2 regions of the Bradyrhizobium sp. WSM2793 genome follow, and region 2 is predicted to be linked to the other one. Evidence: riboswitches for the same ligand, from Rfam matches in the RefSeq annotation. Region 2 holds a riboswitch; the other holds the start of a gene.

Region 1 (12,213 bases), on a different contig from region 2:
GCCATACCGGACCCGTTCGGCATAGTTCGGCGGGCGGCATAAACGGCACTATGCCGAGTGCGGCATAGACAGGTGATGATCAAGCTATACATGGAAGCCGCGCGCCGTCCGCCGCGATCAGAGCCGCAGAACAACCAGGATTTTCGTCCAAGGTCGATGCCTCGCAAGCCTCTTTCGGCGGCATTGTTCGAGAGACAGACTCGTCCGTCCTCCAGGAAGAGAGTGAAGCTCACCCACTGCTTCAGGATATAGGCAGCTCCAGCGAATATACGCTCCATCGAATAAAAAGCTTCGCATATCCTGCTCAAACGCAGAATTTCGACCATGCGAGGCCTACATTCGAAGAATGTGGGTCTTGGAGCCAGATAACATTCGCGGCGACGATCCCGGTCGGCTGATATGCCGGCCCCTGACACTTTCCTGGAGCCGCCGTGTCCGAGACCTTTGTTTTCCATAACCAGGAATACTTTGGCCGTCTCGGCACATCCCGGAAGAAGATGGAGTCGCCCCTACTGCCTAACGCTTCGTCCCACCAACATTACGGGCGCCGTCACCTGCGGGCGTCTAATCGAGGCGCCGGCGGAGATCTCCTCTGTGCGTCAGGCGGCCGTCATTTCCGATGCGGCGATAAACGCCACTCCCGCAATTAACGGCTCGGGGTTCGTCAAGGCTCAATTGCCCTGACCAGTTAACCGGATTGGAAGGATAGAAAATGACTGCCCCGACAACACAGCTTCCAGGTGCGCCTTCAACTGTCGATGAGCATCACATCGACCGACGGCGCTACCCGCACGGCGTTGCCTTCATGGATGGGCAGTACCTGCCGATGTCAGAGGCCAAGATATCTGTGCTGGATTGGGGGTTCCTGCACTCTGATGCGACCTATGACACGGTTCACGTCTGGAATGGCAGTTTTTTCCGATTGGACTTGCACCTTGACCGCTTTTTGGGAGGTGTTCAGCGTTTGCGAATGAAGCTGCCCTACGATCGCGAAGAAATAACAACCATCCTCAATAATTGTGTCGCTTTGTCGGGCCACAAATCGGCATACGTCGAGATGATCTCCACGCGCGGTTCGTCGCCGACGTTCAGTCGCGATCCTCGCCAGGCGGAGAACCGCTTTATCGCGTTTGCTATCCCTTTTGGGTCGGTTGCCAACAAGGAGCAACTGGAAAGAGGCTTGCACGTCGCGATCAGCAACATGGTCCGCATTCCCCCCAAATCGGTCGATCCCGCGATCAAGAACTACCATTGGCTCGATCTCGTGAACGGCCTCTTCGACGCCTATGACAAAGGGGCTGAGACTGCACTGATCGTGGATACGAACGGCCACATTGCGGAGGGGCCTGGCTTCAATGTCTTCCTTGTAAAGAATGGAACCTTGAGGACACCCGCATTTGGGGTGTTGCCGGGCATTACGCGCCGGACTGTCTTCGATCTTTGCGCTGAGACTGGGCTTTCAGTTGCGGCCGCTGATATAAGCCGCTCTGAGATCAAAGCAGCTGACGAGGTGTTCATCACCTCGACCGCGGGCGGCATTATGCCCGTGACACGTATAGATGGGGCCGCGATCGGTAAAGGGGACGTCGGCTCCGTCACCCGATGCCTTATGGACCTTTACTGGCGAAAGCATGATGATCCGGCATGGTCGACAGCCGTCATCTATTCCTGATAGAAAATGAACCATGCCACAGCAAGTTTCCGAGCGACTTCGTGACGACCTTGATGAGTTGTCGTCGCGCAAACTCCTGAAAACCGAACAGGAAATTGTCTCACCCCAGTCCGCGCACATCCACCTGCGCGCATCGGGCGAGCGCTTGATCCTCAACATGTGCGCCAACAATTATCTCGGCTTCTCCAACCACCAAGCCCTGGTGCAAGCCGCGCATGCGGGTCTCGAACGACATGGCTTTGGAATGTCATCGGTTCGCTTCATTTGTGGAACACACTCCGTTCATCGAGCGCTCGAACGGAGACTTACCGACTACCTCCGGACGGAAGACACGATCCTGTTCGGATCGTGCTTCGATGCGAACGCCGGTCTCTTTGAGGCTTTGCTCGATGCGGAAGATGCGGTGATTAGCGACAGCTTGAACCATGCGAGCATCATAGATGGAATTCGGCTCTGCAAGGCGAAGCGATTCCGTTACGCAAACAATGAAATGCGCGAACTCGAGAACGCTTTGCGCGAGGCGCGTCACTGCCGTACGGTACTTATTGTCACCGATGGTGTGTTTTCAATGGATGGCGTCGCCGCGAATCTGCCTGGAATCTGCGGTCTCGCGAAACGCTATGGCGCCCTGGTCATGGTCGATGACTCTCATGCTGTGGGATTCATTGGTCCCCGGGGGCGTGGAACGCCGGCCCGGCACGCGCTGGAAAATCAGGTTGATATTCTTACCGGCACGCTTGGTAAGGCGCTTGGCGGTGCGTCGGGCGGCTACGTCTCGGGCCGTGGTGAGATCATCGCATGGCTGCGGCAGCGTGCGCGCCCATACCTCTTTTCGAATTCGTTAATGCCGGCGCTCTGTGAGGCTTCGTTGACTGCGATCGACTTGGCAGAAAATGCAGACGATCTAAGGCAAAATCTCGCCGCCCGCACATATCAGCTTCGCCAAGGACTGAGCAATCTGGGGTTCCAAATTTCGGGCAGCGATCATCCCATCGTGCCCGTTATCACTGGTGACGCAGCGATCGCCGTCCAGATCGCCGACTTTTTGCTGGCGCGCGACATCCTCGTCGTTCCCTTCTCGTATCCTGTCGTACCGCAAGGTGCTGCGCGGATTCGCATGCAGGTAAGTGCGGCGCATAGCGCGGAAGACATAGAAAGGGTGATTACCGGATTTCGATTGGCCAAGGCGCATGTTGACAACACGGTCTAACTCTCCGAAAAGTTGTGTGACTTGGCGGATGGAGGACTTCTCCGTTTCTCCGCGGAGATGGCGCAGCTTCTCAATTTCGCTACTCATCACTACACCCGGCGGGAAGCGGCGGCCACTTTGGCGAGCGGCCACTGTCTCAGCGGGTTACAGATCTGGGAGTAAAATGCTCGAAAGCCGTTGGTGTTTAGCTGCAACCAACAAGACCGATCAAATGTCGGGTACTCGCAGGTAATACACTCAAAAGTTTTGCAAGATCACCTAATCCAGTGCCGTGAGCGCATAGGCCTTCCTGGAATCAACATTCGAGCTGGCCGCCACACTCGACCCGTCCTACCTCGCGTGTATCTGCGCCGCTGCGGCTGTGCCCGCGGAGATGATTGCGCAATGCGCAGAGCTGTGCGTGTGAGGTCGCGAAAACCGCCCGACAGAGTGATCCCCGAGCTCGGCCCGTCGCAAGACCATTGGGAAGAGGTGCGGACGGAAGGGGCGACACACGTGCCGCGGCCCTGTCATTCGGCAGCTAAGGTTATCTGAGTTTTCGTGCCGACCTCCAACAATTATTTCCATCTCCATCTGGTTTCCGACCCCACCGGCGAGACGCTGATCACCGTGGCGCGCACGGTAGACCGAACTCGGCCAAACCGAGGGTGCCATCTTGAACAGCGACCACCACGCAAACTAAAGCGGGCGTATACTGGTCAACTCAACATCCCGCGACCGGCCGAGCTAGGTCCGCTGCGGATCAGTCACGCTCCCGTAATCTGCCGGGCTCATCTGTCATGATCGCATCGGCAACCATTTCAGCTGTCACAGGCGATAATGTCCAGCCGAGATGACCGTGGCCGGTGTTGTAAAAGATGTTCGGCCTTCTTCCCCGGCCGACCCTAGGCAGCATGCTAGGTGTCATCGGACGCAAGCCCGCCCACGGCACTACCTGCGCGGTTGATACACCGGGAAAAAATCGCTCCACCCAACGCACCAGAGGTCTAATCCGGTCCGCCCGTATGTCGCGGTTCTCTCCGTTGAATTCCGCGGTCCCTGCGACACGAAACCGATCTTGTCCGAGCCGACTTGTGACGATCTTCGTTGCCTCGTCGAGGAGGCTGACACATGGCGCGGCAATCCGGCTTGCTTCATCCGCGAGATTCACCGTAATGGAATATCCCTTTACAGGATAGATATTAACGCGGTCTCCAACCATTGAAGCAATTCGGCGGCTGCCGATCCCCGCACAGACTACCGCTTTTTGAGACTTTAATTCCTTCTTGACCGCCCCATCTTCTTGCCAGCGTATGCGAACACCTTCTGAATCAGCACGCATGTCGCAAATCTGTGCCCCGAAAACGAAGCGCACACCTCTTCGCTCGCAGGCCGCAGCGAGACCGCGCGTGAACTTGTGGATGTCGCCAGTTGAATCAGACGGGGTGAAGAATCCGCCATAGTACTGGGTTTGCAGGGCGGGTTCTATCACGCGCATCTCGGAAGGTGTCACGGGGCGTCTGTCGAGTCCACCCTGTAGCAGCAGCTCGTTCACACGAGAAGCTGCATCGAATTCGGCCTTGTTGGAGTAGACGTGCAAAATCCCCCGCCGCTCTAGGTCAAAGTCAATATCCTCCCGATCGGCAAGATCAAATAGATGCTGCCGCGCGGCGATCGCGAGCCTGGTCGTCTCGATCGTGTTGCGGCGGTAGTGTCGAATCTGGCCGACGAACTCGGCCAACCAAGTATACTTGTGAAAACTCGGGCTTGGGTTTAGCAGCAATGGCGCGTCATTGCGCAACATCCATCTGAGGCCTTTGAGAATAGTCCTTGTGCTGTTCCAGACTTCGGCGTTGCTTGCAGACAATTGACCGCCATTTGCAAACGACGTCTCCATTGCGGGATAACGCAGGCGGTCAAACACTGTAACCGAATAGCCTCGAGCGGCCAGCGCATAAGCAGTGGTAACTCCGGTGATGCCGGATCCGATAATGGTGATCGTACTCATCAGTGCTCCAAGACTGGGGTGAACGGTGAAATGGCGTTGGCCATATTCCGCCCCAAATCTGTCCCTGCACCTGAGAGCTTGCTCCGCTATCTGATGGTAGCGGTCCCCTTCGGTGGGTGCCAAATGGCACCTCTCTCCAGATTGTCCTCGGCGTGCGGTCCTGGGCCTGAGAGTTTCCTTGGGGAGTTGCTCCGTCGGCGGCGATGGCCCTGCTGGCTCAACGCACTCTCCCGCACACCTTCGTCAGACACGGCAACATTTTCAGGCGCGCTGCCACATGTCAAGCTGAGATATCCTCAACATCGGCAAAGGGGCAAAAGGAATCGCATCGCTGGGATCGGTAGCGTGAACCTGCTTGTGGCGATCATAGCTGCTCGACATTTGCGGCTTTCCCGCGCCTTATCCGGTGGAACGCAGCAATGCTGCGGAGGCTGTCCAAAATATGCACGACACCAGCGCGAGGGCAGGTCTAATCTTCGCGACACCGATGGAGGTAATGTACGGCTTCGACGAAGCCGCACGCGCCACGCATTGATCTGATTGTGTGTGTCGGGAACGGTGGAGGTCCGCGAACATGATTTGGCCGCTCGATACTCCCTGCGACCGGTGACGAGAGTGATTTTTGGTCGGCGTACAATGAAATCAGCTGCCATAGCACTTTGGCGATAGAGTGCGGTACTTGCCAACTCGTTCAGTTACCAGCCAGTACCGCTCTAGAGCTGCCAATCGATTAGGAAGGGTCAGCTGGTGCCCGGCGCCGTTGCGAGCGGTGCTCGCGCCGGCGGGCATCGATTCCCAGCACACTCGCATCGGTGCTCGATCAACTCGAAGGGCACATTGAAAGGTGTACCGCATTTCTAGAACCTTTCAACCTTCCTTGGCCGAATTCAAGACAGGCTTTTTGCGTCATCATGGATCTCGAAACTTGGCAAGTTCTCTCGGTTGAAAGGGAGTCGTTGCGATGAGACGTGCAGTCTTCATCTTCTGCGTCGTCCCCGAAAAAGATCCGGTAGCGAGTCACGTTCTAAATGCCCTAAAGGCCGAGTGCACTCTTTTTCCGACAGGGGCAGAGATTGATGGGCGTCCGGTGCTCGACGTCCCAGGCTTGCGTGACGCAACCGTATCGATTGTGGCGACTAGCGAAGTCGTGAGTAGCGATTATGCGCGCTATGCGCCGATCTTGAATGATCGCTTCGGGGATGCTGATGTTATCGGTATCGTGAATTGGCACGAAGGTGCCAATGCACCGAATGCGATCTTCACGGTTCAAACAACCGGAGACCTAGCGAGCGGCACCTTCAGCCCAGTAGACCCCCGGATTAAACGGGGGCTTCTCCTCGCGATCGAAGGCCAGCGCATCGCTTCTGGGCTTTACGATTTTCAGACCTGCTTGGAAGCGACGCACTGGTCGGGCGTCAAGGCTGGTAATCCTGGTACCCGTCTCGCGGACTTAGGCCCTTCTGCTATCGATATCGAAATCGGGAGCTCGCCTGCGGATTGGACGAATCCTCTTGCTGCTCAAGTAGTGGCGCGAGCTCTCTTGCGTACCTTCGACCATATGGAAGATTCCGTGCAATCCGTCCTCTGCATGTGCGGCGTTCACTTCGAACCAAGCTTCACCGGGGCAGTATTGCAGCTCGGCGATGGACTCCCGATAGCGGCAAGTCACGTGTTGCCAAACCACTGGCTCGTATCGGACGGCTATGATCGCGAAAGCCGGTTAGTTGATCTAAGGGCTTGCGTGGATTCGATCGTCGGTGGGGTTCAAGGCATCATGTACCACGATAAACTTAAGGCTCCCTATAAGGGAGTGGCACGTCTGCTTGCTGAAGAACTTTGCGTTCCAATGATTTCGCACAAAAAAATGCGCGCGGCTCTCACAGACAATAAGGTCGCATGATGAGCATTCGGCGGCACGGGCCCTTACCAAAGCCGATAGGGTATGCTTGCTTATTGGAGCCAGACGAACGAGCGTGTTCCCAAGAGCTGCCTATGACGTTCTGCCCTGCAGGATGTCAGACAAGAGTTGCGCCCGTCCACGCATTGGTGAAGCATCCACGGGAAGATATCGTCCAGTGGGCGAAATCGGCCGTTCTCAGCCATCGGCCCTGTGCCTTGAGGACAATACGCTTGAGCCGGCAATGGTCCTGCTCATCCAACTTGGGCTTGATTACCAGGTTGGAAAAACTCTGCTTCAGAAAATTGCTGACCTTCGGCCGAGCCTGCTGACAGGGCACTCACCAAATCAGCCTGTCCGACTTCGTAATCGCATTCCCGCACCCCCTACCGCCCGATTAGGGCGTTCCTTGGAGAAAAGCTATGACCGCTCTTGAGACTGGCATTACAACGATTCCTCACATTCCGTTTTCGCAAACGGAATACGAAAACCGGGTCGAGCGGGCGCGCCGTTTGATGAAGCAATACGCATTCGATGCGCTTCTCGTAACTTCCGAGCACAATATACGCTACTTTGTCGGTGAACCTGCCGTGACGCCATTTGCGACCACCCGGCCGCGTTTTCTTCTTATCCCTTCGTCCGGCGAGGCTATCGCAATACTTCCGACTGGGCTCGATGAATTTTATCAGCAAACTACCTGGATAAAGAATTACCGCACTTGGCCAGGCCCGAATCCGAAAGATGAGGGCGTTTCCATGCTTGCCAAAGTCGTCAACGAGCTATTGCCAGACCATGCAAAGATCGGGACAGAGCTAGGCGCGGAAAGCCGGCTTGGCATGCCTGTCGGAGACTTCATGCGCGTAGCTGATGAGATTAGGCCTCGCGTATTTGCCGACGCTTCGGACCCGATTTTTACTCCCTTGCGGATGATCAAGTCATCATCGGAGATTGAACGAATTCGTATTGTGTGCCGGTGTGTTTCGGAAGCTTTTGATAATTTGCTGCCAAAACTGCGTCTCGGCATGACGGAACGAGAGGTTTGCCGGCTCTTCGAGCTTGAGTGCTTCACTCGTGGTGCCGACAAGACGCCCAGGATATCGGCAGTCTCTGGTCGTGGGGGCTATACGCGTCCTTATGGTGTGCCGGCAGATAAGGTTCTCTCTGATGGAGATCTGCTGTTTATTGATGCCGGTTGTTTGTTCAACTTCTATTGGAGCGACTTCGATCGGCATTTTGCTTTCGGCGCACCCGATCCGCATACCCAAGACGCGCATCAAATCGTTTGGAACGCGACGGAAGCTGGAATCGCCGCAGTGAAACCTGGCATACCGATTTGCAATGTGTGGTCAGCGATGTCAGATGTACTAAACAGCCCAGAGAATCGAGGCAAAGCAACCACAATTGGGCGAATGGGTCACTCCATGGGGTTATGGATGCCTGAATTGCCATCGGTTCAGCCCGAAGATAGGACCATCCTTAAGCCAGGGATGATCATCAACATCGAACCAAGCACGACTTATCCGTCATATTTCGATGGCTCACCGAAGTTGATGCTCCACGAAGAGGTGGTTGTCGTGACCGACGATGGGGCAGAATTGCTTACGTCTCGTGCTTCTCGAACGATACCGGTCGTTGCTTAAGGGGACGCCAGTCGTCGGAAATAGCGATACTATTGAAGCGGCAGGACGATACTTGCTCGAACCAGATGTCATCTCCTGTTTCTCTTCGGATACAATGGGTTTGGTGCGCATCCCGCACCATTCCCGTTGATCCTCAGGCTAGGGCAAAAGCCGTCATGATGCTGTCTGAGTTTTGCGAAGTGGCTGGCGTCCGCGCGAACCGCTGTATCGGCGAGACGTGCCCAGCTCGCAGTCCCTCGGGGGCTGCCTGACAAAGACACCACTCATTTTTAGTTGAGGCAGGCGGCCTAATCTTTGCCGCCGCGCTCGCCCGGCGATCGTCCGCAGTCGTACGTCCATCTTTGGCCCTATTTGCTGCGAAAGGCATATCCGGCATGCGCGCGCATGTTCGGCTGATCTGTCGGCCTTCGGCGTCTGCTTCGGCAGCGGTTTTGACCTTGTGCGATTGGACGCGGCTGATGAATCCATTCGCGGCGAAGTGCGCCATCAGCTTCGGGTTATAGAAGGCCGAGCCAAACCGCGCTTGCCGTGCCGGACTTGTAGGCACCACAGCTTCATCACGATCTGTGTCCGTGGCTTTCGCTTGTGCTCTCTAGCTGGTCATAGTCCGGCTCCGCGATCCCGAGCGGTCATCCGTTCGCGGCCGCCGGTGTTCTCTACACGCTTAGGGTAGTTGGTGAGGCGGGTTGGGTCTGGGCGCAGGATGGCTTGGTTGAGACAGCAGCCGGACGAGCGTTTGTCTGCAGAACCGTGGCGATCACCCGCTCTCTCCCGGGCGACGCTCGGGTGCTCGTTGCGCCCTCCGGTACAGCGGTAGCTTGAGATCCGCTACGCCGTCGCTCAATTTGCAGAATTGCTGCAATCCTGGGCTGATATTCGCCGTCGTTAAGCGCAGACTGTTCTTTATGTAATTGTCAAGCTGAGAAGAGTAAGACAGCAATTGAGGGAATCTCGTCATGAGCATGAGTGCCGGAAAGGCGCGCGGAAGTGCGGCGGCTGCACCCATTACGGCGCTCGACGGCGAGCTCACCATTGTACCAAGCGGCGGAACACTTGGAGCGGAGGTGCGCGGCGTCGACCTCTCGGCGCCTCTCGAAGAACCCATCGTATCCCGGCTGCGTGCGGCCTGGCTTGAGCATCTTCTTCTGCTTTTTCGAGGACAGAAACTCTCTGATGAGCAGCTCGTTGGGCTAGCGCGGCACTTTGGCGAGCCGCATATCGTAACATTTTTCGACTACAACCGCGCGGGCCTTCTCCCTGAGATCGAGGTCATCTCCAACATTGTTGCTGAAGGAAGGGCTGCTGGCGGTGGCGGGGCGGGCGAATTGGTTTGGCACACCGATATGGCGATGTTCGAATATCCCGCATCGGCCACCGTTCTCTTCGGAGAAGAAATACCGCCGGCCGGCGGCAACACACGGTTCTCCAATATGTACGCCGCCTACGAGATACTGTCCCAACCGTTAAAAAACAGGGTGGAGGGGCGGCGAGCCCTCTTTGACAAAGGCGGTGGCAAACTCGGCTACTCCGTAAATTCGACCGAGAATCCCTGTGCGGTTCATCCCGTCGTGCGCACGCATCCGGAGACCGGGCGCAAAGCGCTCTTCCTGGGGCGCCGCGACTCTGGCCTCATCCAAGGTCTCCGTGCGGAAGAAGCCAGCTTACTACGGGAGCAGCTCTGGGAACATGCGACAAAACCCGAGTTCGTCTGGGAGCACCAGTGGAGAGCTGGCGACGTGCTTATCTGGGATAATCGCTGCCTAAGTCACTCTCGAGGCGCCTTCGCGTCGAACGCTCGTCGCGTCCTTCGTCGGGTGACTGCCAAGGGTGAAAAACCCGTCTAACGCCCGGCGGGCGTGGCGAAACTACCGGAGGGAATTTCCATATGAGCGAAATGAACGCAAAGGAGGCGTGAATGCGGAGTAAGTTGCTGGTTTCATTTGGAGTGGCGTTAATTGCATTGCTGTCCGGCTCGCCTGGTCGTGCCGAGGACCTGGGGCAGGTCTGCGTGTCCACAGGCGGCGGCAGCTACGCGGATGCGATGCGCGAATCAATATACAAGCCGTTCGAGAAAGCGACCGGTATCAAAGTCATCGAGGCGGTTGAACAACCGCTGGCGAAGGTGCGGGCAATGGTTAATTCGGGAAGTCCAGAATGCGACGTCTACTCGACGCAACCGACTTATTATTTCGTGCTCTTGAAGGAGGGCCTGCTTCAGAAGATCGACTATGATTCGATCGACAAGAAGACCTTCGCCGACTTTCCCAAGGACAAGGTGACGCCGTACGGGGTCGGCACATTCGCCTATGTCTTGGTTATCGCCTTCAACACGAAGCATTACACACGGGAGAACGGACCGAAGAGCTGGGCCGATTTCTGGGACGCCAAGAAGTTTCCTGGTCCAAGGGTCATCCATGCCGGAAACTTCGTGGTCGGCCCTCTCGAGGCCTCGCTTCTCGCTAATGGCGTGTCGCCGGATAAGCTCTATCCGATCGATCTAAAACGCGCCTACGACGGCTTCACGCGCGTGAAACCCGACGTTGTGAAATGGTCGACAACTGGGGCGATGGGGCCTGAGGCGTTGATCTCCGGCGAAGCGTTCATCGGAACGTCTTCCTTAGGTCGTATCCAGCAAGCCAAAGAGCAGGGGGCGCCCGTCGATTACGTGTGGAACCAGGCGCTTCTGCAAAACGACTACTACACCATCCTGAAAGGGGCGAAGAACTACAAGAATGCCGTAAAGTTCATCGAGTTCGCGTCACGACCCGAAAGTCAAGCCGCGATGGTCAAGCTGCAGGCTCTGGGTCCTTTCAACAAACGGGCCTTCGACCTCCTCCCTCCGGAGCGCGCGAAGCTGTTGCCCACCTATCCGGAGAACTTGGCGCACGCGATCGAGTTAAATATCGCATGGTGGACCGAGACCGATGCCTCCGGCAAGAGCAATCTAGAGAAGAACAGCGCAATGTGGAACTCCTGGGTCCTGCAGTGACTTGATGTTCGGGCCGCGGCTCAAGCCGCGGCCCGAGCTCCTCGGCGTCAACATGGCCCGGCGTCAAGCGGCTGAAACGCCAACCTCCGCAAGTGGAGCTTGCCGAATGGGTAGGTTCAGCCTCTTAGCCGACTTCAGTTACCATCGACCAGAAATATGCAAGCGGAGGCATGGACGCTGCTGCCTCTATCGGCGGATCCCGCCGGAGTTTCTTGACATGCGATAAGAACGTAGCCGAGAGGACACATCCGCATCAGAGTCGTTCGCGCTGGTTCACACGACGAACCCAAGATACAGCCGACATTGCCCTAAGTGTTTGTGGTACTAGTGCTCGCTGTCTTAAAGTTTATTTTCGCTATTCGTACGATTGGCTTTAACGACTATCTCGCGACGAGAAACGGCGAAGTGCGCCGTTGGCATGCTTCTCACCAAAATAGCTGATGATGCCGAGGAAACGACTGGGTGATCTGAGCGTAGACATTAAGGCCACCGACGAGAAGATGACGCTCATATAAAGCATTCTCAAGGGCCGCGGGGCGGATCACTTTCCCCACCAAAGAAGCTAGCAGGGTCGCTGGAAATTCATTGGAAGCTGCAAAAGTGGCCTATCGGGTAGCGGACAAAGAACCACCGCACCGAACTACGGACGAAGAAGTTTCGTCGAGTGTTGTCGCTTCTTCCGAGCATAACGTTGCTCCGGGCAGAGAATCAATGGCAACGATGATGATATTCTATTTTGGTGAGACGGGCTTAGGAATTGAGTTGCCCAAAGCGGACGCACTGATACTTGGTCAGCGGCTAATGACCTCTGCCGCGGA
Region 2 (20,141 bases):
ACAGCATGGCTCTACAGCGGGTCGGAATCGACAAGACCACCGCGGATCCGAACGGGGGAAAGTTTGAGCGCGACGCGGCCGGTGAATTGACCGGCGTGCTGGTGGAGACGGCGATCGATCGGGTCGAGAAGGCCGTACCGCCCTGGACAGAAGACGATGAGATGCGGCAATTCACGATTGCCGAAAGTGTGCTGAACAGCTTCGGTATCACGAGCGTGGTCGAAGGCGCGACAGAGGCACGCGATATCCGCATGCTGCAGAAGCATGTCGCATCCGGGAAAGCCACATTGCGCACCGGCGTGATGTTTCGACCGGAGCCCCCGGCCGATCTGACCGCGTGGGAAGCGATCATGGCAGGCAATGGGGCCTCTTCAGGCTTTGGCGACGATTGGCTGAAGTTCGCAGGAATCAAGATCTTCTACGACGGCGGCATGACGCTGAAGACAGCGCTCATGCGCGAGGTGTATCCCGAGTCACATGACAACTATCATGGCGTTGCGCAGCAGACACCTGAGCGATTGAAACAACTCGTCTCCATCTGCCACCGATATGACTGGCGGGTCGGTGTCCACGTGGTGGGTGACCTTGGTATTGACCAGGTGCTCGATGCGTTCGAGGCCGCGGATAAGGAGAAATCGATCCGAGACCGTCGCTTCGTCCTCATTCATGCCAGCCTGATCCGGCCAGAACAGATGGAGCGGGCGCAGAAGCTGGGAGCCCGTGTCGATTTCCAGAACGCTTTCATGTGGGATAAGGCAGCGACCGTCGAACGATTTCTCGGGAAAGCGACCGCTGACCGCGCCGTACCGACCAGGACGTTAATCGAAAAAATGGGCCTCAATAGTCTCGGCGCCGGGACGGACTTTCCCGTCAACCCGATCAACCCCTTCCTCAACATGTACATTATGGTGACCAGGAAGGACCCCAACGGAAACGTCTACGGCGCGGCAGAAGCCATTACGCGCGAGCAGGCCCTACGGCTCTACAGCAGCGCGGCTTCGCGCTACACGTTCGATGAAGCACGTAAAGGGACCATTGAGCCCGGAAAGCTTGCGGACATCGTGGTGCTCTCCGCGGATTACACGGCGGTGCCGGAGGAGCAGATCAAGGACATCAAGGTGGACATGACGCTCGTGGGCGGCAAGGTCGTGTTTCAGCGCTGACGTCATCCGCTGCCGACCAGCAGGAAGTGCCGCAGGGTGGGCAAAGGCGCGTAAGCGCCGTGCCCACCTTCTCTTGATGATCAGCGAGAGATGGTGGGCACGCTTGCTTTGCCCACCCTACGAGAGCTATGCCTTACGGCACCTACATCGCTTGCTCGATCATCCCCTGCAGCCGCGCCAGCTCCGCCTCGAGATCCCGCTCCACATCCGCGGCGCGAATCTCCAGCACCCGATAGTCCCGCGCCTCGAGCCAGGCCCGCCGCGATGCGCGATCCGCTGCGATCGCTTCCCCCTCGCCCGGATTGACCAGCTCGATCGCGATCCGATGCGGGAAGGAGACGAAGTCCGGGATGTGGCGGCCGACCGGGGTCTGGCGCTTGAACTGGCCGGCGAAGCGACGGTCGCGGGTCAAAGCCTGCCAGAGCAGACGCTCGGCATCGGTCGGGTTGCGGCGAAGCAGGCGGGCGAGGCCGCGCACGGTCGAGCCGCTGTCGGGCACGCCGCCGCCCTGCCCGTGCTCGGCCAAGAGCGCGCGCAGGCGCGTCGCCTGCTCGCCGTCGAGCACGCCGCCCTTGGCCGGGCCCTTGCGTCCCTCGGCGATCGCCATGATCACCCCGTGCAGGGTGTGCATGTCCTGCTTGGTCGGCTCCATCCGACTGAAGATGTTGCGCAGGTTCACCAGCATGGTGTCGCGCTTCTCGGCCGGGCGCAAAAATTCCACCTTGTCGAGCTCGCGGATGAGGTTGTCGAAGAAGGCCTGCATCTGGTGCTGCGAGGCGCGCTCGGAGCGCTCCGGCATGGCGTGCGGCAGCTCGCCCGAGGTCATCAGTTTGAACCATTCATAGCCGACCAGCAGCACGGCCTGGGCGAGGTTGAGCGAGGCGAAGCCCGGGTTGACCGGGAAGGTGATGATGCGGTTGGAGAGGCCGACCTCCTCGTTGGTCAGGCCCCAGCGCTCGCGGCCGAACAGGATACCGGCCTTGCCGCCGGTCGCGACGTGACCTGCGATCTCGCTGGCGGCTGCCTCCGGCCCGACCACGGGCTTGGCCTGGTCGTGCGGGCGAGCCGTGGTGGCGAACAGCAGGTCGAGGTCGGCGACGGCCTCTTCGACCGTGCCGAACAATTCGACCTTTTCCAGAATGTGGTCGGCGCCGGCGGCGGCCCGCTGTGCCGCGATGTTGGGCCAGCCGTCCCTGGGGTTGACGATGCGCAAGGCGCCGAGCGCAAAATTGCCCATGGCGCGCGCGGCCATGCCGATGTTTTCCCCGAGCTGCGGCTCGACCAGGATCACGATGGGACCGTCGAGGGACAAACCCGCCTTGCTCTTGTCAGTCCCCGACATCTCGTTTCGCTTTCACTCTTCGTCTCAAGGCCTTGCCAGGGCACTCTCAGGAATTGATTCAAGCCAGCCTTTCCCAAGTCGTCCCTGGGCCGGCCGGCGCTGTCCGCCTCGTTTGCCTGTCCTGACGAAATTCTCAAGGGAAATAACGGGTTGGAATCGACTTTTGAATCTCCACTGGATCCTCGGATCCGGCCCTGCGGCAGGGCGGCCCTGCCCCCACGTCTGGGGAAGCTGGATGAGCTAAAAGTGCATAATCCCTTGGCTTTCGCCCGCCGCGTCTGGGTGCTAAGAGGCGGCGGATATTCCCGTGGCGCGCCAAAAGCGCCGTTCCCAAGAGGCTTCCCCGATCATGGCAAAAATCAAGGTATCCAATCCCGTCGTCGAGCTCGATGGCGACGAGATGACCCGGATCATCTGGCAGTACATCAAGGACAAGCTGATCAACCCGTTCCTGGATGTCGAGCTGATGTATTTCGACCTGGGCATGGAGTACCGCGACCACACCAACGATCAGGTCACCATCGACGCCGCCGAAGCCATCAAGAAGGTCGGCGTCGGCGTCAAGTGCGCCACCATCACCCCGGATGAAGCCCGGGTGAAGGAGTTCAACCTCAAGCAGATGTGGAAGTCGCCGAACGGCACCATCCGCAACATCCTCGGCGGCTGCATCTTCCGCGAGCCGATCATCTGCAAGAACGTGCCGCGCCTGGTTCCCGGCTGGAGCAAGCCGATCATCATCGGCCGCCACGCCTATGGCGACCAGTACCGCGCCACAGACATCAAGTTCCCGGGCAAGGGCACCCTGTCGATGAAGTTCGTCGGCGAGGACGGCACCGTGATCGAGAAGGAAGTGTTCAAGGCGCCCGGCGCAGGCGTCGCCATGGAGATGTACAATCTCGACGACTCCATCATCGACTTCGCCCGCGCCTCGTTCAACTACGGCCTGCTGCGCAACTATCCGGTCTACCTCTCGACCAAGAACACGATTCTCAAGGTCTATGACGGCCGCTTCAAGGACATCTTCCAGGACATCTTCGACCGCGAGTTCAAGAAGGAGTTCGACGCCAAGGGCCTGACCTACGAGCACCGCCTGATCGACGACATGGTGGCCTCGGCGCTGAAATGGTCCGGCGGCTATGTCTGGGCCTGTAAGAACTACGACGGCGACGTGCAGTCCGACACGGTCGCGCAGGGCTACGGCTCGCTCGGCCTGATGACCTCGGTGCTGCTCACCCCCGACGGCAAGACCGTGGAAGCCGAAGCCGCCCACGGCACGGTGACCCGCCACTACCGCGAGCACCAGAAGGGCAAGGAGACCTCGACCAACTCGATCGCGTCGATCTTCGCCTGGACCCGTGGCCTCGCCCACCGTGCCAAGCTCGATAACAATGCCGAGCTCGCCAAGTTCGCCAACACGCTGGAGAAGGTCTGCGTCGACACCGTCGAGGCCGGCTACATGACCAAGGACCTCGCGCTCCTGGTCGGCGCCGACCAGCGCTGGCTCTCGACCACCGGCTTCCTCGACAAGGTCGCGGAGAACCTCACGAAAGAGTTGGCGGCCTGAGCCGACCGCAATTTCGCCCGACTGGGCCAGACATCATCACGGGCCGCGCAACAGCGCGGCCCGTTTCTTTTTGAGACCTTGCGCGGAGATGCCACCATGTTCATCAAGCTTGCCGGCCCCACCATGCTGCTCGCGGCCCTGATCGGACCGGCCGGGGCTGCCGAGCCGCTCCCCGACGCCATCGCCGCGCCGGGCGAGAGCGTCGTGCTTAGCGTCCACGCCGAGGGCGCGCAGGTCTATGAGTGCAAGGCCGGCACCGACGGCAAGCTCGCCTGGGCCTTCCGCGAACCGATCGCGACGCTGCTGTCCGAGGGCAAGACAATCGGCCGGCACTATGCCGGCCCGAACTGGGAGCTCGCCGACGGCAGCGCCGTCGTCGGCAAGGCCATTGGCAACGCGCCGGGCGCAACGGCGGCCGATATCCCCTGGCTGAAGCTGGACGTAACCGCCCGCCGCGGCAGCGGTGTACTGACGCCGGTGACGACCGTGCAGCGCATCAACACCCATGGCGGCAAGCTCGACGGCGCGTGCGACAAGGCCGGCGAGTTCAGGAGCGCACCCTACTCGGCCGAGTATGTTTTCCTGAAGAAAGGCTGACCGCTCAGCGGTCGGTCCCGTCTTTCTCCGCCTGCGCCAGCTCCGCGAGCGCGAGATCGCCGCTGTCGGCAAGCCGTGCCTTGGCGGTGGTGTGGACGTGGTCGGCGAGCGTCGGCATCCGTTCGATCAAAGCGTGAAAATCCTGGGCGTCGAGCACCAAAAGGCGCGTCTTGCGCGTCGCCGTCACCGTGCCGCTGCGCTTTGTTTTATGCAGCAGCGCGATCTCGCCGAAGAAGGTGCCGTCCGTGAGGTGCACATGCTGGCTCGGCAGCGCGATCTCGACCTCGCCGGCGGTGATGAAATACATCGACGAGGCCACATCGCCACGGCGGACCAATATCTCGCCCTGCTCGATGGTGCGCGCGCGCAACAGCCGCATGATGTCGGCGATCTCCGCGGCAGACAGATGCGAGAACAGCGGCACCCGCGCCAGCATGCCCCAGGTGACGACGAAATCGCGCCGCTTCACCTCTTCGGCGAAGGCGGTGGAGATGATCGCGACCGGCAGCGCGATCATGGCGAAGCCTGAGATGATGGCGAAGGTGGAGACCAGCTTGCCGAGCGGCGTCACCGGCACGACGTCGCCATAGCCGACGGTGCCGAGCGTCACGATCGCCCACCACATCGCCTGCGGGATGGTGCCGAGCTTGTCAGGCTGCACGTCGCGCTCGATGGCGTAGAGCAGCGAGGCGAAGGTCAGGACCGCGCCGATCAGGATGACGATGCAACCGATCAGCGCGCGACGCTCGGCATGCACGGCGGCGAGCAACGAGCGCATCGCCGGCGAATAGCGGATTAGCTTGAAGAACGGCAGCACCCCGAGCGCCGCCAGCGTCGCGTGCCGGCCGGTGGCGAGCACGATTGCCGCCGGCAGGAACGCCATGAGGTCGATGATGCCGAGCGCGGAGAAGGCGTAGCCCAGCCGGTCGGACAGCGCGGAGCCCTTGCGCTGGGTGTGGCCCGCCACGGTCCACAGCCGCGCCAGATATTCCAGCGCGAACACGATCACGGACAGGACGGTGATGGCCGAGAACACCGTGCCGAACTGGGCGTCCAGCTCCGGCACCGAGGCGAGGATCATCGCGGCCACATTGAGCACGATGACGCCGATGATGAGCTGGATGAAGCGCGATCCGGCTGAATAAGCCAGCGGATCGTGCTCCAGCAATTCGTAGAGGCGATCCCTCAAATTGGGATCGCGAAGCCCACGCCCTCGCAGACCGGGGCGCATGGCCGTTTACGCGCCTGCCATTGCTTTTTCGATCGCCGCCAGCGCCTCGGTCGCCTTGGCCCCGTCAGGGCCGCCGGCCTGGGCCATGTCGGGCCGGCCACCGCCGCCCTTGCCGCCGAGCGCCTCGGAGGCAACGCGCACGAGGTTGACCGCGTTGAAGCGCGCGGTGAGATCCGCGGTGACGCCGACCACGATGCCGGCCTTGCCGTCCTCGGTGACGCCGACAATGGCGACCACGCCGGAGCCGATCTGCTTCTTGCCGTCGTCGGCGAGGCTCTTGAGATCCTTCATCTCGATGCCCTCGACCGCGCGCGCCATCAGCTTGACGTTGCCGATTTCGCGCACGCCTGAAGCTGCGCCATTGCTGCCGGCCGAAGCGCCGCCGCCCATCGCCAGCTTCTTGCGGGCGTCGGAGAGCTCGCGCTCGAGCTTCTTGCGCTCCTCCATCAGCGCGGTGATGCGCGCCGGAACGTCGTCGAGCGACGTGCGCAGCTCGTTCGCCGCGGTCTTGGCCAGCGCCATGGTCTCGTTGGCGTGCCTGCGCGCATAATTGCCGGTCAGCGCCTCGATGCGGCGCACGCCCGAAGCAACCGCGCTCTCGCCGGTGAGCGTGATCAGGCCGATGTCGCCGGTGCGCTTGACATGGGTGCCGCCGCAGAGCTCGACCGACCAGCCGAGCGCGTTGGCGCCGCGCTCGCGCGCGGTCCGGCCCATCGAGACGACGCGAACCTCGTCGCCGTATTTTTCGCCGAACAGGGCGCGCGCGCCGGCTTCGCGGGCCTCATCAACGCCCATCACACGCGTGGTGACCTCGTCATTCTCCAGCACCACGTCGTTGGCGATGTCCTCGACGCGGGCCAGCTCCTCTGCCGTGATCGGCTTCGGATGCACGAAGTCGAAGCGCAGGCGATCCGGCGCGACCATCGAGCCGCGCTGGGCGATGTGGTCGCCGAGCACCTGGCGCAGCGCCTCGTGGATGAGATGCGTCGCCGAATGATGCGCCCGGATCGAGGAGCGCCTGGAATGATCGACCTCGAGCTGCAGCGCGGTGCCGAGCTTCAGCTCGCCGCTCTCCACGTTGCCGACATGCACGAAGAAATCGCCGAGCTTCTTCTGCGTGTCGGTGACGCGAAACTTGATGCCGCCCTCGCCCGTGAGCACGCCGGTGTCGCCGACCTGGCCGCCCGACTCCGCGTAGAACGGCGTCTGGTTCAGCACGATCGCACCGGTGTCGCCGGCCTTCAGGCTGGCGACCTCTGCACCGTCCTTCACCAGCGCCGACACCACGCCTTCGGCGCTCTCGGTCTCGTAGCCGAGGAATTCGGTGGCGCCGAGCTTTTCGCGCAGCGGGAACCAGATCGCCTCGGACGCAGCTTCCCCGGACCCCTTCCAGGACTCGCGCGCCTTGGCCTTCTGGCGCTCCATTGCGTCGGTGAACGCAGCTTGATCCACGCCGATGCCGCGCGACTTCAGCGCGTCCTGCGTCAGGTCGAGCGGGAAGCCGTAGGTGTCGTACAGCGTGAAGGCGACGTCGCCGTCGAACATGTCGCCCTTTTTCAAGGACGCGCTCTTCTCGTCGAGGATGGCAAGGCCGCGCGACAGCGTCTTGCGGAAGCGGGTCTCTTCCAGCCGCAGCGTTTCCTCGATCAGGTTCTCCGCGCGCATCAGGTCGGGATAGGCCTGGCCCATCTCGCGCACCAGCGCCCAGACCAGGCGGTGCATCAGCGGCTCCTTGGCACCGAGCAGCTGAGCATGGCGCATCGCGCGGCGCATGATCCGGCGCAGCACATAGCCGCGGCCCTCGTTCGAGGGCAGCACGCCGTCCGCGACCAGGAAGGCCGAGGAACGCAAATGGTCGGCGATGACGCGGAACGAGGCGACGGTCTGCTCATTCGGTCCACTGCCGAGCGCGGACGATGTCGCATCTATCAAATGACGGAACAGGTCGGTCTCGAACACGCTGTCGACGCCCTGCATGATGCAGGCCATGCGCTCGAGGCCCATGCCGGTGTCGATCGAGGGACGCGGCAGATCCACGCGCTCCTCCTTCGTCACCTGCTCATATTGCATGAACACGAGATTCCAGAATTCGAGGAAGCGGTCGCCGTCCTCCTCCGGCGAGCCCGGAGGGCCGCCCCAGATGTGATCGCCCCGATCGATGAAGATCTCCGAGCACGGGCCGCACGGACCAGTGTCGCCCATCGCCCAGAAATTGTCGGAGGTCGGAATGCGGATGATGCGGTCGTCGGAGAAGCCGGCGATCTTCTTCCAGAGCCCGTGCGCCTCGTCGTCGGTGTGGTAGACGGTGACGAGCAGCTTGTCTTTGTTGAGGCCGAAATCCTTGGTGATCAGCTTCCAGGCGAGCTCGATCGCGCGCTCCTTGAAGTAGTCGCCGAACGAGAAGTTGCCGAGCATCTCGAAGAAGGTGAGATGGCGCGCGGTGTAGCCGACATTGTCGAGGTCGTTGTGCTTGCCGCCGGCGCGCACGCATTTCTGCGACGTGGTGGCGCGCTGATAGGGCCGCTTCTCGACGCCGGTGAAGACGTTCTTGAACTGCACCATGCCGGCATTGGTGAACATCAACGTCGGATCGTTGCGCGGCACCAATGGCGAGGACGACACGATCTCGTGGCCGTTCTCGGCAAAGAAGTTCAGAAAGGTCGACCTGATCTCGTTGACGCCGCTCATGTTCATCCAATCGGGTGTGCTTGGACCCGCTATAGGCCATCCAAACCTGACATTTAGGCTGATATCTGCGGGCTACAGCGCTTTTAGACAAGGCCAGCTTCGCTGTCCAGAAACTGTGCAAGGAGATCAGAGGGTTGCCGCAGCCGCTCAATCCCCGCTGCAATCCCGTTGATAGGGCAAGCGGACGCGTTGACAGGCTTGGCCCCGCTGTGGTCTGTACCCATCTGTATCGTACGGCCACGTCGGGAGAGACCGGCTTTAGGCAGCCGGCGCCGAAGGAGCAACCGCCCCGGAAACTCTCAGGCAAAAGGACCGCGTGGCTTTGACAGCATCTGGAAAGAGGCGCCGACGGGTTTAGACCCGGATGGCTCCCGCCGACGGGATAATACTCTCAGGCACAGCGACAGATGGGGCTTCGACTGGTGTCCTCAGGGAATCGTCCCGGGGGAACCGCCGAGGGCCCCTGTGATGCTAGCGCGCGACGACCAAGATTCCCTGAAACGTACGCCCCTTCATGGGCTTCATGTCTCCCTCGGCGGCAAGATGGTGCCGTTCGCGGGCTACGACATGCCCGTGCAATACCCTGCGGGCGTGCTGAAGGAGCACCTCCACACCCGAGCCTCCGCCGGCCTGTTCGACGTCTCCCATATGGGCCAGATCGCGCTCCGGCCGAAATCCGGCAGGGTCGAGGACGCCGCCCGCGCGCTGGAACGGCTGGTGCCGCAGGATATCGTGGCGATCGCGCCGGGACGGCAGCGCTACGCCCAGTTCACCAACGCCGACGGCGGCATTCTGGACGACCTGATGGTCGCCAATTTCGGCGATCACCTCTTCCTGGTTGTCAACGCCGCCTGCAAGGACGCCGACGAGGCGCATCTGCGCGCGAATCTCTCTGACGACTGCATCATCGCTTCCCTCGCAGATCGTGCGCTGATCGCGCTGCAGGGGCCGAAGGCCGAGGCGGCGCTGGCGACATTATGTGCAGAGGCGCCCGCCATGAAGTTCATGGATTCCGGCCCGCGCAAGGTGGCCGGCCTCGACTGCTTCGTCTCGCGCTCCGGCTACACCGGCGAGGACGGTTTTGAAATTTCGGTTCCCGCGGCCGATGCGGAACGTCTCGCCAAAACGCTGCTCGAAAATCCCGACGTGCTGCCGATCGGCCTGGGCGCCCGCGACAGCCTGCGGCTGGAAGCCGGGCTCTGCCTCTACGGCCACGACATCGACACCATGACCACGCCGGTCGAGGCCGCGCTGGAATGGTCGGTGCAGAAGAGCCGCCGCAGCGGGGGCGCGCGCGCCGGCGGCTTTCCCGGTGCCGAAAAAATCCTCGCCCATTTCGACAACGGCGCGGCCCGCCGCCGCGTCGGCCTGCTCGCCCAGGGACGCGCGCCGGTGCGCGAGGGCGCGCTGCTGTTTGCGAATGACGCGGGCGGCGAGCCGATCGGACAAGTCACATCGGGCGGTTTCGGCCCAAGCCTGAATGCGCCGGTCGCGATGGGCTATGTGCCCACCGCATCGAGCGCGCTCGGCACACAACTCTTCGCCGAGGTGCGCGGCCAGCGTCTGCCGGTCGCTGTCGCGGCCATGCCCTTCGTCAAAAACACCTACAAACGCTGAGGATTCGAGAATGACCACGACGCTGTACACCTCCGACCATGAATGGCTCGCCATCGAGGGCGACGTCGCCACCGTCGGCATCACCGACTACGCCCAGCAGCAGCTCGGTGACGTCGTGTTCGTCGAACTGCCCAAGGTCGGCCGCACGCTGAAGAAGGCGGAAGCCGCCGCCGTGGTCGAGTCCGTCAAGGCGGCCTCCGACGTGTACGCGCCCGTGACAGGCGAAGTGCTCGAGACCAACGCCGAGCTCGCGGCCGAGCCGGCGCTGGTGAACTCGGACGCGCAAGGCAAGGCGTGGTTCTTCAAGATCAAGATGGCCGACAGAAGCGAACTCGGCGGCCTCATGGATGAAGCCGCCTACAAGGCGCACACGGCTTAAGGACGATGGAGCAAGCGATGACCGCGCACCGCAAGACCAACGGCGACACCGCCGCCAGTTTCGTTCGCCGCCACATCGGCCCGTCGGCGCGCGATGTCACCGCCATGCTCGAAACCGTCAGCGCCAAGAGTGTGGACGCGCTGATGGCGGAGACGCTGCCGGCCTCGATCCGGCAGGCCGCCCCGCTCGACCTCGGCAAGCCGCTCAGCGAGACCGAGGCGATCGCGCATATGGGCGAGCTCGCACGGCAGAACCAGGTCTTCACCTCGCTGATCGGCCAAGGCTATTCCGGCACGATCCTGCCCGCGGTGATCCAGCGCAACATCCTGGAGAACCCGGCCTGGTACACGGCCTACACGCCCTACCAGCCCGAGATCAGCCAGGGCCGGCTGGAAGCGCTGCTCAACTTCCAGACCATGATCTGCGACCTCACCGGGCTCGACGTCGCCAACGCCTCGCTGCTCGATGAAGCCACCGCGGCCGCCGAAGCCATGGCGCTCGCCGAGCGTCACTCGCAGGTGAAAGCGCAAGCGTTCTTCGTCGACAAGGACGTGCATCCGCAAACGCTGGCCGTGATGCGCACCCGCGCCGAGCCGCTCGGATGGACTCTCGTCGTCGGCGATCCCCTCACCGATCTCGACCAGGCCGACGTGCTCGGCGCGCTGCTGCAATATCCGGGTTCTTCCGGCGCGGTGCGCGACCTCCGGCCTGCAATCGCCACGCTGAAGGCCAAGGGCGCACTCGCGATTGTCGCCGCCGACCTTTTGGCGCTGACGCTGCTCGCCTCGCCGGGCGAGTTAGGGGCCGACATCGCGATCGGCTCGGCCCAGCGCTTTGGCGTGCCGATGGGCTATGGCGGACCGCACGCGGCCTACATGGCAGTGCGCGATGCGCTGAAGCGCTCGCTGCCCGGCCGCATCGTCGGCCTCTCCGTGGATTCGCGCGGGGCACCGGCCTACCGCCTCGCGCTGCAGACCCGCGAGCAGCACATCCGCCGCGAGAAGGCGACATCCAACATCTGCACCGCCCAGGTGCTGCTCGCCGTGATCGCCTCGATGTATGCGGTCTATCACGGGCCCGAGGGCCTCTCACAGATCGCGCGCAACGTGCATCGCCGCGCCGCCGTGCTCGCGAGCGGCCTGCGCAAGCTTGGCTTTGCGCCTGACAGCGAGAATTTCTTCGACACGCTCAGCGTCGATGCCGGCGCCAGGCGCGCCGAGATCGTCGCGCGCGCGGCGGCCGAGAAGATCAATCTCGGGGTCGGCGACACCAGCTTGCGCATCGCGCTCGACGAGACCACAACGCCCGCGACGGTCGAAGCAGTCTGGCGCGCGTTCGGCGGCAAGCTCGCCTATGCCGAGTTAGAGGCGACCACGCGCGAGGCGCTGCCGGAGGCACTGAAGCGCGCGACCTCCTTCCTCACCCATCCCGTCTTCCACGCGCATCGTTCGGAGACCGAGATGCTGCGCTACATGCGCAAGCTCAGTGACCGCGACCTCGCGCTCGATCGCGCCATGATCCCGCTGGGATCCTGCACCATGAAGCTGAATGCGACCACCGAGATGATGCCCCTGACCTGGCCGGAGTTCGGCTCGCTGCATCCATTCGTGCCGCGTGAGCAGGCGGCAGGCTATCACGCGCTGTTCGCGCGGCTGGAAAAGTGGCTGTGCGACATCACCGGCTATGACGCGATCTCGCTGCAGCCGAATTCCGGCGCGCAGGGCGAATATGCCGGACTTCTTGCCATCCGCGGCTATCACGCCGCGCGCGGCGAGAGCCATCGCAAGATCTGCCTGATCCCCTCCTCCGCCCACGGCACCAATCCGGCCTCGGCCGCGATGGTCGGCATGGACGTGGTGGTGGTCGCCTGCGAGACAAACGGCGACGTCGACGTCAATGATCTCCGCGCCAAGGCGGAGAAGCATTCGAGCGACCTCGCCGCTGTCATGATCACCTATCCCTCGACGCACGGCGTGTTCGAGGAGCACATCCGCGAGATCTGCGACATCGTGCATGGCCATGGCGGCCAGGTGTATCTCGACGGCGCCAACCTCAACGCGCAGGTCGGCCTTAGCAGGCCCGGCGATTACGGCGCCGATGTCAGCCATCTCAATCTGCACAAGACCTTCTGCATCCCGCACGGTGGCGGCGGCCCCGGCATGGGCCCGATCGGGGTCAAGGCGCACCTCGCCCCGTTCCTGCCCGGTCACCCCGCGACCCAAGGCGATGCTTCGGTCGGCCCGGTCTCGGCGGCGCCGTTCGGCTCGGCCTCGATCCTCACCATCTCCTACATCTACATTTTGATGATGGGCGGCGAAGGCCTGAAGCGCGCCACCGAGATCGCGATCCTCAACGCCAATTACATCGCAGCGCGCCTCGATCCGCACTTCCCGGTGCTCTACAAGAACGCCAAGGGCCGCGTCGCGCATGAGTGCATCGTCGACCCCCGTCCGCTGAAGACGACGTCCGGCGTCACCGTCGACGACATTGCAAAACGCCTGATCGATTACGGCTTCCACGCCCCGACCATGAGCTTCCCGGTGCCAGGCACGCTGATGATCGAGCCGACCGAGTCGGAATCCAAGGCCGAGCTGGATCGGTTCTGCGATGCCATGATCGCGATCCGGAAAGAGATCGCCGAGGTCGAGGCCGGCCGCTTCAAGATCGAAGCCTCGCCGCTGCGCCACGCCCCGCACACCGTGCACGACATCGTGGACGACGATTGGAAGCGCGCCTACACCCGCGCCGAAGGCTGCTTCCCCGCGGGCACCTCTCGCACCGACAAATATTGGAGCCCCGTCGGCCGTGTCGACAACGTTTACGGCGACCGCAACCTCGTATGCTCCTGCCCGCCCGTGAGCGATTACGCGCAAGCTGCGGAGTAAGCCACGACGGAGGTCTCGTCGGCGGAGCTCTCGTAGGGTGGGCAAAGCGTCAGCGTGCCCACCACCTCTTGCTTGTTGAAAATGGTGGGCACGGCGCTTGCGCGCCTTTTTCCACCCTACGGCACCGGATGCGCCGCTATGGCGCAATCAACAGCCGGCCTTCACGATCCCAGCGCCAGAGCCGTTCGTTGGTGAGTTCGGTCCCGCCCCACCAGCGATAAATCCGGTTGTGGCGCCACATATCATCCTCGCGCGCAAAAATTGAACGCCCGAGTTCAGTGAGCGTGACCTTCCACTCGCTCCTGCCGAAATAGCGATCCTCATTGTCGAATGCCGGATCGCCCAGCAGGATCGGCGGGGCCGGGTGCGCCCCCAGTTCGAGCAAGGCATCAAACGCGTCGTTTTCGTCAAACACATTGCGAAGCCACCTCGCTCCCTCGACGATCCTCGGGTCGGTGTGCCCATCGTTCACAAACTCCAGAATATCCATTTCGCTGGCACCCAGGCCCGTCACACTGTCCGGAAGCTCTTCGAGCAACGCGATGAGCGCCGGCCGAAGTCTCGGCAGGGCCGTCAGATCCGTCATCAGAAGATCGAAGCAGGGCTTTGGCGTTTCAGCCCGATAGGCTTGCCAGGCGCGGCGTGCCAAGGCCAAATGGTTTTCGGTCACCTTGAAGGCCGGCAGCTTCCATTTTGCGACAGATTCCGGAGCATAGTCCGCAACATGATCATCTGTGTGCGCCAGACTGAGCTTCGTCGTAATCTCCTTGTAGGGGCGAAGCAGGTCCAGCAGCCAGATCAGCACAAGCTGATCGTTTGGTCGAGGGTCGACCCAGATTTCAATTGAGTCGAACTTCGCACACAGCTCGAAGAAACCGATATCACGCGTTCCGAACCCCTCCAGCGAGCCGCGACAAGCCTCATCGAGCCAATGATCGCCAGGATTGCCGTGCTTCGCCGATCGGCGCTCCAACCCAAGCAATAGTTGTTCCTCGGGAGGCAATTTCCTCCACACGAAGCGTAGATTGAATCCAACCACGACATTCGCGAGGCGCGACTGGGCAAGCACGTCTTCGTCAAGGTGGTTCGTGGATAAGATCAAATGAGACACGATCGCCTCTTAAAAATTGATTCGCGTACAGGAACGCTGAGAGCCTTGCGCGCCCTTAGTCAGGTGCGATCAACGCGCGGTGCTCGGCGTCCCATCGCCAAAGCCGTTCGCTGGTGAGAAGTGTGCCACCCCACCAGCGGCGAAACGGATTATGGCGCCGAAAGTCCTCTTCTCCCGTCAGCACCGCCATCCCGAAATCGGTGAGCGACATTAGGGACTGCTTGTATTGCGCGAAACGGCGAGCATCGTCATGCATGTCGAGCGTGAATGGCCCCTCCTCCAGCCCGGCTACGGCCGGCACTGGACATCGCGCGAGTCCATCGAGCAGCGCGCCGACCTCCCAGTAATCGTACACGCGCCGGTCGTTGGGTTTCTGATGTCCCGGGAAGACGTGAAAGGGCTGCACTTCGCCCGGCGCGATGAGTTGCAGCATCCGTTTCTCCGTGGTCCCGAGGCCGCTGGTCACGTTTGGAAGCTCTTCGAGCAGGTCAACAACGCAATGCTCGAGCTGCGGAAGCGGACTCAAGTCCGCTTCAAGCAGGTTGAACCAGGCCTGCGGCGTGGGTCCGCAATAAGCGGACCATGCGCGACCGGCCAGTTCAAGGTGATCTTCCGCAAGTTTTCCTATTGGCGGATTCAGCTTCACAAGTTGCTCCGGCGCGACATCACCCACGGCAAAGTCCAGGTGACGTATCGAGAGCTTGGAAACTGCCGCTTTCTCGGTGCTGCAATGATCGAGCAACCAAAGCAGAATTAACTGTGCATTTGGCTCTGATCCCATCCACAGTTCGGCCGTGTCGCATTCGGACAACAGGTCGACCAGTCCGCGCCCCCTCACCCCAGACCCTTCCAGACGCCAGGCCGGGGTGTGGTCCAGCCAGTGCAGGCCGAGCGCTTGGGTCGTTCGCGGGGAGAAGAATGCCCGGTGTTCCGCATCAGACGGCAGCGGCCCCAAGACAAGCCGGCGCCCGATCGCAAGGACGAGATCGCCAAGGCCGGCGCCTTGTATCGCGCCGGCGGCGGACGAATCGGTCGTCACGATGAGCCGCGTCATGCGGGATCCTCAGGGTTTCGTCAGGACTGCGCCGTAGCGCCATAGCTTATCATTGGTCAGATGCGTGCCGCCCCACCAGCGGTCGATCGGATTGTATCGGCTGAAATCCTCCTGATGGGCCAGGACAGCCTTCCCGAACTCGGTCAACGACAATCGGCTGCGGAGATAGACCTCATGCCGAGCCCTTAGATTGCCGTGGTCGATTGTACGCAGTTCATCGCCCAAACCGGCTACGGCGGGCCTGGGGCCAAGCGCGAGCCCCTCCAACAGCGAACCCAAATCAAATTCGCTGAACACGTACGTGCGCCGCTGCGAGCGCAGATGAAACAGGGCGTTCGTATTTGCAAATCCTCTGGAAAGCAGCTCCAGGAATCGCATCTCGGTCGCACCAAGACCCGTCGAGGATGACGGTAGCTCTGCCAACAGCTCTTGCAATGCCGGTCGCAACATCAACAAGGCGCTCAGATCGCTCCAAAGTAGGTTGGCGCAGGCCTCGGGCGTCGGCGTGCGATAGGCCTGCCAGGCCATTCTGGCAGTGCTAAGTTCACGGGCCTGAACATCCACCATAGGAATATGCGACGCGGACGCTTCGGAAACTCGGTCTCTCAGATCGAAGAGATCGGATGCAAGCAGACGCAACCTGAGTTTTTTCAGCAACTCAGGGTATGAGGCAAGATAGTCGAGCAGCCAGATCAGCTGCAGTTGATCGTCTGGGCTCGGATCGAACCAAAGTTCGATCTCGTCATAGCGCTCGCAAAAATCGGCAAAGGGTAGCTTCCTGAGTTCCTTGAACTTGGAGGGCCATTTTGTACCCCAATCCGACCAATGATCGCCCGGCCTGAGCGTCCCTGACTGCGCCCCGAAATAGGCTGCGAAATAGTCGGACGAAGGCAACGGCCCCCACGTGAAGCGAAAAAAGAACAGAACGACGATCTCGGCCAGCTTCGATTTGGCGAGATTGGCGCCGGCCGCACTGGTCAGGATCAGACGCTTCATCACACCACCACCCGATCCCGACAACGCAAAACGAAACGGGCGCTGACGACGTCGGCAACTCAACGTCTTCAGCGCCCGCTCCTCGCGAAAAGCTTTCGCGGTTCGTCTTACTCGTCTGCCGGCTCCTCGCCGTCGGCGTCGCTCTCGGGCGTACCGGCCAGAATCTGCTCGGAGATCAGACCGGAGTTCTGGCGGATCGAGGTCTCGATCTTGGCGGTGATGTCGGGGTTGGCCTTCAGGAAGGCTTTCGAGTTCTCGCGACCCTGGCCGAGACGCTGGCTGTCATAGGAGAACCAGGCGCCGGATTTCTCGACGATGCCGGCCTTGACGCCGAGATCGAGGATCTCGCCCATCTTGGAGACGCCCTCGCCGTACATGATGTCGAACTCGACCTGCTTGAAGGGCGGTGCCAGCTTGTTCTTGACCACCTTGACGCGCGTGGTGTTGCCGACCACTTCGTCGCGCTCCTTGATCGCGCCGATGCGGCGGATGTCGAGCCGGACGGAGGCATAGAACTTCAGCGCGTTGCCGCCGGTGGTGGTCTCGGGCGAGCCGTACATCACACCGATCTTCATGCGGATCTGGTTGATGAAGATCACCATGGTGTTGGACTTGTTGATCGAGGCCGTCAGCTTGCGCAGCGCCTGGCTCATCAGGCGCGCCTGCAGACCCGGAAGCGCATCACCCATCTCGCCTTCGAGCTCGGCCTTCGGCACCAGCGCTGCGACCGAATCAACCACCAGCACGTCCACCGCACCCGAGCGCACCAGCGTGTCGCAGATTTCCAGCGCCTGCTCCCCGGTGTCGGGCTGCGAGATCAGAAGCTCGTCGATGTTGACGCCGAGCTTGCGGGCATAGACCGGATCGAGCGCATGCTCGGCGTCGATGAAGGCGCAGATGCCGCCCTTCTTCTGCGCTTCCGCCACCGTGTGCAGCGCCAGCGTGGTCTTGCCCGACGATTCCGGCCCGTAGATCTCGACGATGCGTCCCTTGGGCAGACCGCCGATGCCGAGCGCGATATCGAGCCCGAGCGAGCCTGACGACACCGCCTCGATGTCCATCGACCGGTCGTTCTTGCCGAGCTTCATCACCGAGCCCTTGCCGAACTGACGCTCGATCTGAGAGAGCGCGGCGGCCAGAGCTTTACTCTTGTCCATGGAAGATCCTTCGACGATACGCAGGGCAGTGGCGGACATTGGGTCGTGCTCCTTATGGCGAGGATTCGCGTGAGGGACAAACGATTGGCGAGGCGGCTCGTCGATAAAAGTAACGTACCCCATTTGTTCTAGGTTCGCAATATGTTCTTTTGCGGATTTGGGGGTTGTCCGTGAGCATCCCCCCAGTCCCTCTCCTCATTCGCGTTGTGCACACAACTGGACAGACGCCGGTCCCGTTAATGGTCCTCAATGGGCCATCACCGCACGAACCGTGGCCACTATCGGTGATGAGAACGCCCGATTGCGCTCCCGCCTTCCTCGCACGGAAAGGAGCGCGCCATGCTCAAGCGGCGACGTTTCAAGCAGCAGCTGACGCTTCAAGATCGACTCTCCGCCTGGGTGAAGCAGGTCGAGGAGCAGGCCTCCAGGCTTCCGCCCGGGCCCGAGCGGGACGCCCTGTTCAAGAAGGCCCGCCAGGCCGATGTCGCCAATCATCTGCACGACTGGGTCATATCCCCCGGGCTGCAACCGCCGAAATAACAGGGCTGCCGCAACGTCATTGCCCGGCCGAAGCTGACGCGCATCAAAGACGCATGGCCCGGCCGCCGTCAGAATTCCGTAATCCTGCGGCACCGAACCTTTTCGCGGTCTTGGGCCTTCTCCAGGATGGGACCGCAACTTTGGGGATCTCAGTCATGACGGACAACACGAACCGCGACACGATCAGGCGCAATCCCCTGCTGGAGGCGGCGCAGGAGGAGCTGATGAAGTTCGAGCGCGCGGAAAACGAGTTCCGCAAGAAGGACCGCCAAGAGCGCGCCGCCGAGCTCCACCTTCCCCTGAACGAAATCAAGATCCACTAAACCTGGCCCGGGGGCCGGCGTCCGAAGCTGATAAGGGCGCGCCGGCGATGCGGCTGGCGGCGGCGGCGGGAAGCAGTCGTCCGATCACCGCAAGGTGTCGGCAGCGCAGCTCGAGTCGATTTGAGCGGTTCCACGGGGCGCATCGCGCGGAATGACGGTATCTAAACACTACTCATAAGTCACTGAAAGAACAACCGAATTTCCATGCCGCCTACTGTGCATGGGGTTGTTTTTCCAGTTTTGAGAATGCGGCACGCCCCGTAACCCGTCATCCGGGGAAAGGCTGCCGCTCGCGCGCCTGTTTTAAAGCAGCGCCAGCAGCACGAGGCCGATCACCAGCACCACGAAGCCAGCCGCTGTCGCGGCGGCGAATGACCGCTCTACGTTATCCATGATGCCACCCCGTGGTCGGCGTGCCACGTTTCCCCCATGGCTGCGCCGAACGATGTGGAATCTTGCCGACCGGTGTGTCCGCAGTTGTGCGAACGGATGTCGAAATTGGGACCGGTGCGGGGCCAGTCTGCGGCCTCGACGCTCGGCCCGGAAATCCGCCGCCTGTCAGGCTGCCGTAAGCGCAGCCGGCTAGAATGATGTGGCTATGGTGTTGCAGCCCAGCACCTCAGCCTCCAATAACTTTTTGCCCCGCCTGGCTCTCCCCAGGCGGGGCTTTTTCATCCGTGCCGGGCGGTTCGCGGATCTCTCTCCTCCTGGGTCAGGAGCAGCGAGAAAGTGCGGATCGCGGGCGCAGCCAGCAGAACGATCGGCAGCATCGCGGCCCATGCGATCAGCCACGACACCATCCAGTGCCCGACGAAGCTCATCGCGCTGCCGGCGGGCAAGCTGGCGATCCCCGCCGCGATCAGCGAGGTCAGTCCGGACTGGATGATTCCGAAGACGAAATGACTGTAGCGGCGGGGAATGCCGAGCATGACCGGGCCCATGTTGTTTCTTGCCGTCGTTCAGACCAAGCAAGGCATATGCCGCCGCTTGCAGGGAAATCAGTGATCCTCGGCGGGGCCCCCCGCGGCCCCGTCCGATCGGCGTACCGGCGCAACCGGGTGCAGCCCAGGAACTTTGTTCATGGTCGGAGAACCACGGGTATGCGACAGCCTTACTGTCTCACGGCCCGGCGTCTTTCGAAAGCCGGCTCCGCTTGTTTCGGCGCACGCGCGCTTTCGAGATATCCCCGAACTATCCGGGGCTTACCGACAGAATTTGCTTGTCTCCGGAATATTGGGACGCCCAACATGTTTGCAGACATGGAGAGTGAATCGTGGGGAGGTCACCATGAATCACAGGGGCATCGAATTCACTGTCGCCAAGACGGCGATTCCCGGAATCTGGCAATGGCAGTTCCGCATCGGCGAGCAGGTCAAGACCGGCAAGACCGAGACGAAAATCGATCTGTTGGCGATCCGGCGCGTGCAGCTGCGCATCGATCGGGAGCTGAAGCGATCGGCCGGGCCGACTGAACCGGCCGGATGAAGGTCGGCG

Evidence for each region. A riboswitch is a leader RNA that binds a small molecule or an ion and turns the genes downstream of it on or off. The one in region 2 is predicted to bind glycine.
Region 1: linked by a shared signal. The riboswitch ahead of A3AS_RS0138860 (D-amino acid dehydrogenase) and the one ahead of gcvT (glycine cleavage system aminomethyltransferase GcvT) in region 2 are both predicted to bind glycine.

Annotation. Positions count from the first base shown of each region.
Region 1 covers NZ_KB902825.1:1,573-13,785, reverse strand. The annotation lists partial or broken gene A3AS_RS46230 (transposase) at 72-251, opposite strand; gene A3AS_RS0138870 (aminotransferase class IV) at 713-1,672, shown strand; gene A3AS_RS0138865 (glycine C-acetyltransferase) at 1,686-2,882, shown strand; partial or broken gene A3AS_RS47995 (phosphoenolpyruvate synthase regulatory protein) at 3,423-3,506, shown strand; gene A3AS_RS0138860 (D-amino acid dehydrogenase) at 3,625-4,869, opposite strand; glycine riboswitch at 4,925-5,012, opposite strand; glycine riboswitch at 5,015-5,112, opposite strand; gene A3AS_RS0138855 (D-aminoacyl-tRNA deacylase) at 5,831-6,769, shown strand; gene A3AS_RS0138850 (Xaa-Pro peptidase family protein) at 7,189-8,406, shown strand; gene A3AS_RS0138840 (TauD/TfdA family dioxygenase) at 9,363-10,250, shown strand; gene A3AS_RS0138835 (ABC transporter substrate-binding protein) at 10,322-11,395, shown strand.
Region 2 covers NZ_KB902770.1:112,468-132,608, forward strand. The annotation lists gene A3AS_RS0105585 (amidohydrolase) at 1-1,163, shown strand, start outside; gene A3AS_RS0105590 (TrmJ/YjtD family RNA methyltransferase) at 1,306-2,505, opposite strand; gene A3AS_RS0105595 (NADP-dependent isocitrate dehydrogenase) at 2,855-4,069, shown strand; gene A3AS_RS0105600 (DUF3455 domain-containing protein) at 4,166-4,666, shown strand; gene A3AS_RS0105605 (cyclic nucleotide-gated ion channel) at 4,671-5,897, opposite strand; gene alaS (alanine--tRNA ligase) at 5,904-8,585, opposite strand; glycine riboswitch at 8,819-8,909, shown strand; gene gcvT (glycine cleavage system aminomethyltransferase GcvT) at 9,054-10,202, shown strand; gene gcvH (glycine cleavage system protein GcvH) at 10,213-10,581, shown strand; gene gcvP (aminomethyl-transferring glycine dehydrogenase) at 10,599-13,466, shown strand; gene A3AS_RS0105630 (hypothetical protein) at 13,603-14,577, opposite strand; gene A3AS_RS0105635 (hypothetical protein) at 14,633-15,631, opposite strand; gene A3AS_RS0105640 (hypothetical protein) at 15,641-16,627, opposite strand; gene recA (recombinase RecA) at 16,735-17,823, opposite strand; gene A3AS_RS0105650 (hypothetical protein) at 18,124-18,324, shown strand; gene A3AS_RS46470 (hypothetical protein) at 18,480-18,647, shown strand; gene A3AS_RS0105665 (DUF2798 domain-containing protein) at 19,319-19,576, opposite strand; gene A3AS_RS0105670 (hypothetical protein) at 19,935-20,132, shown strand.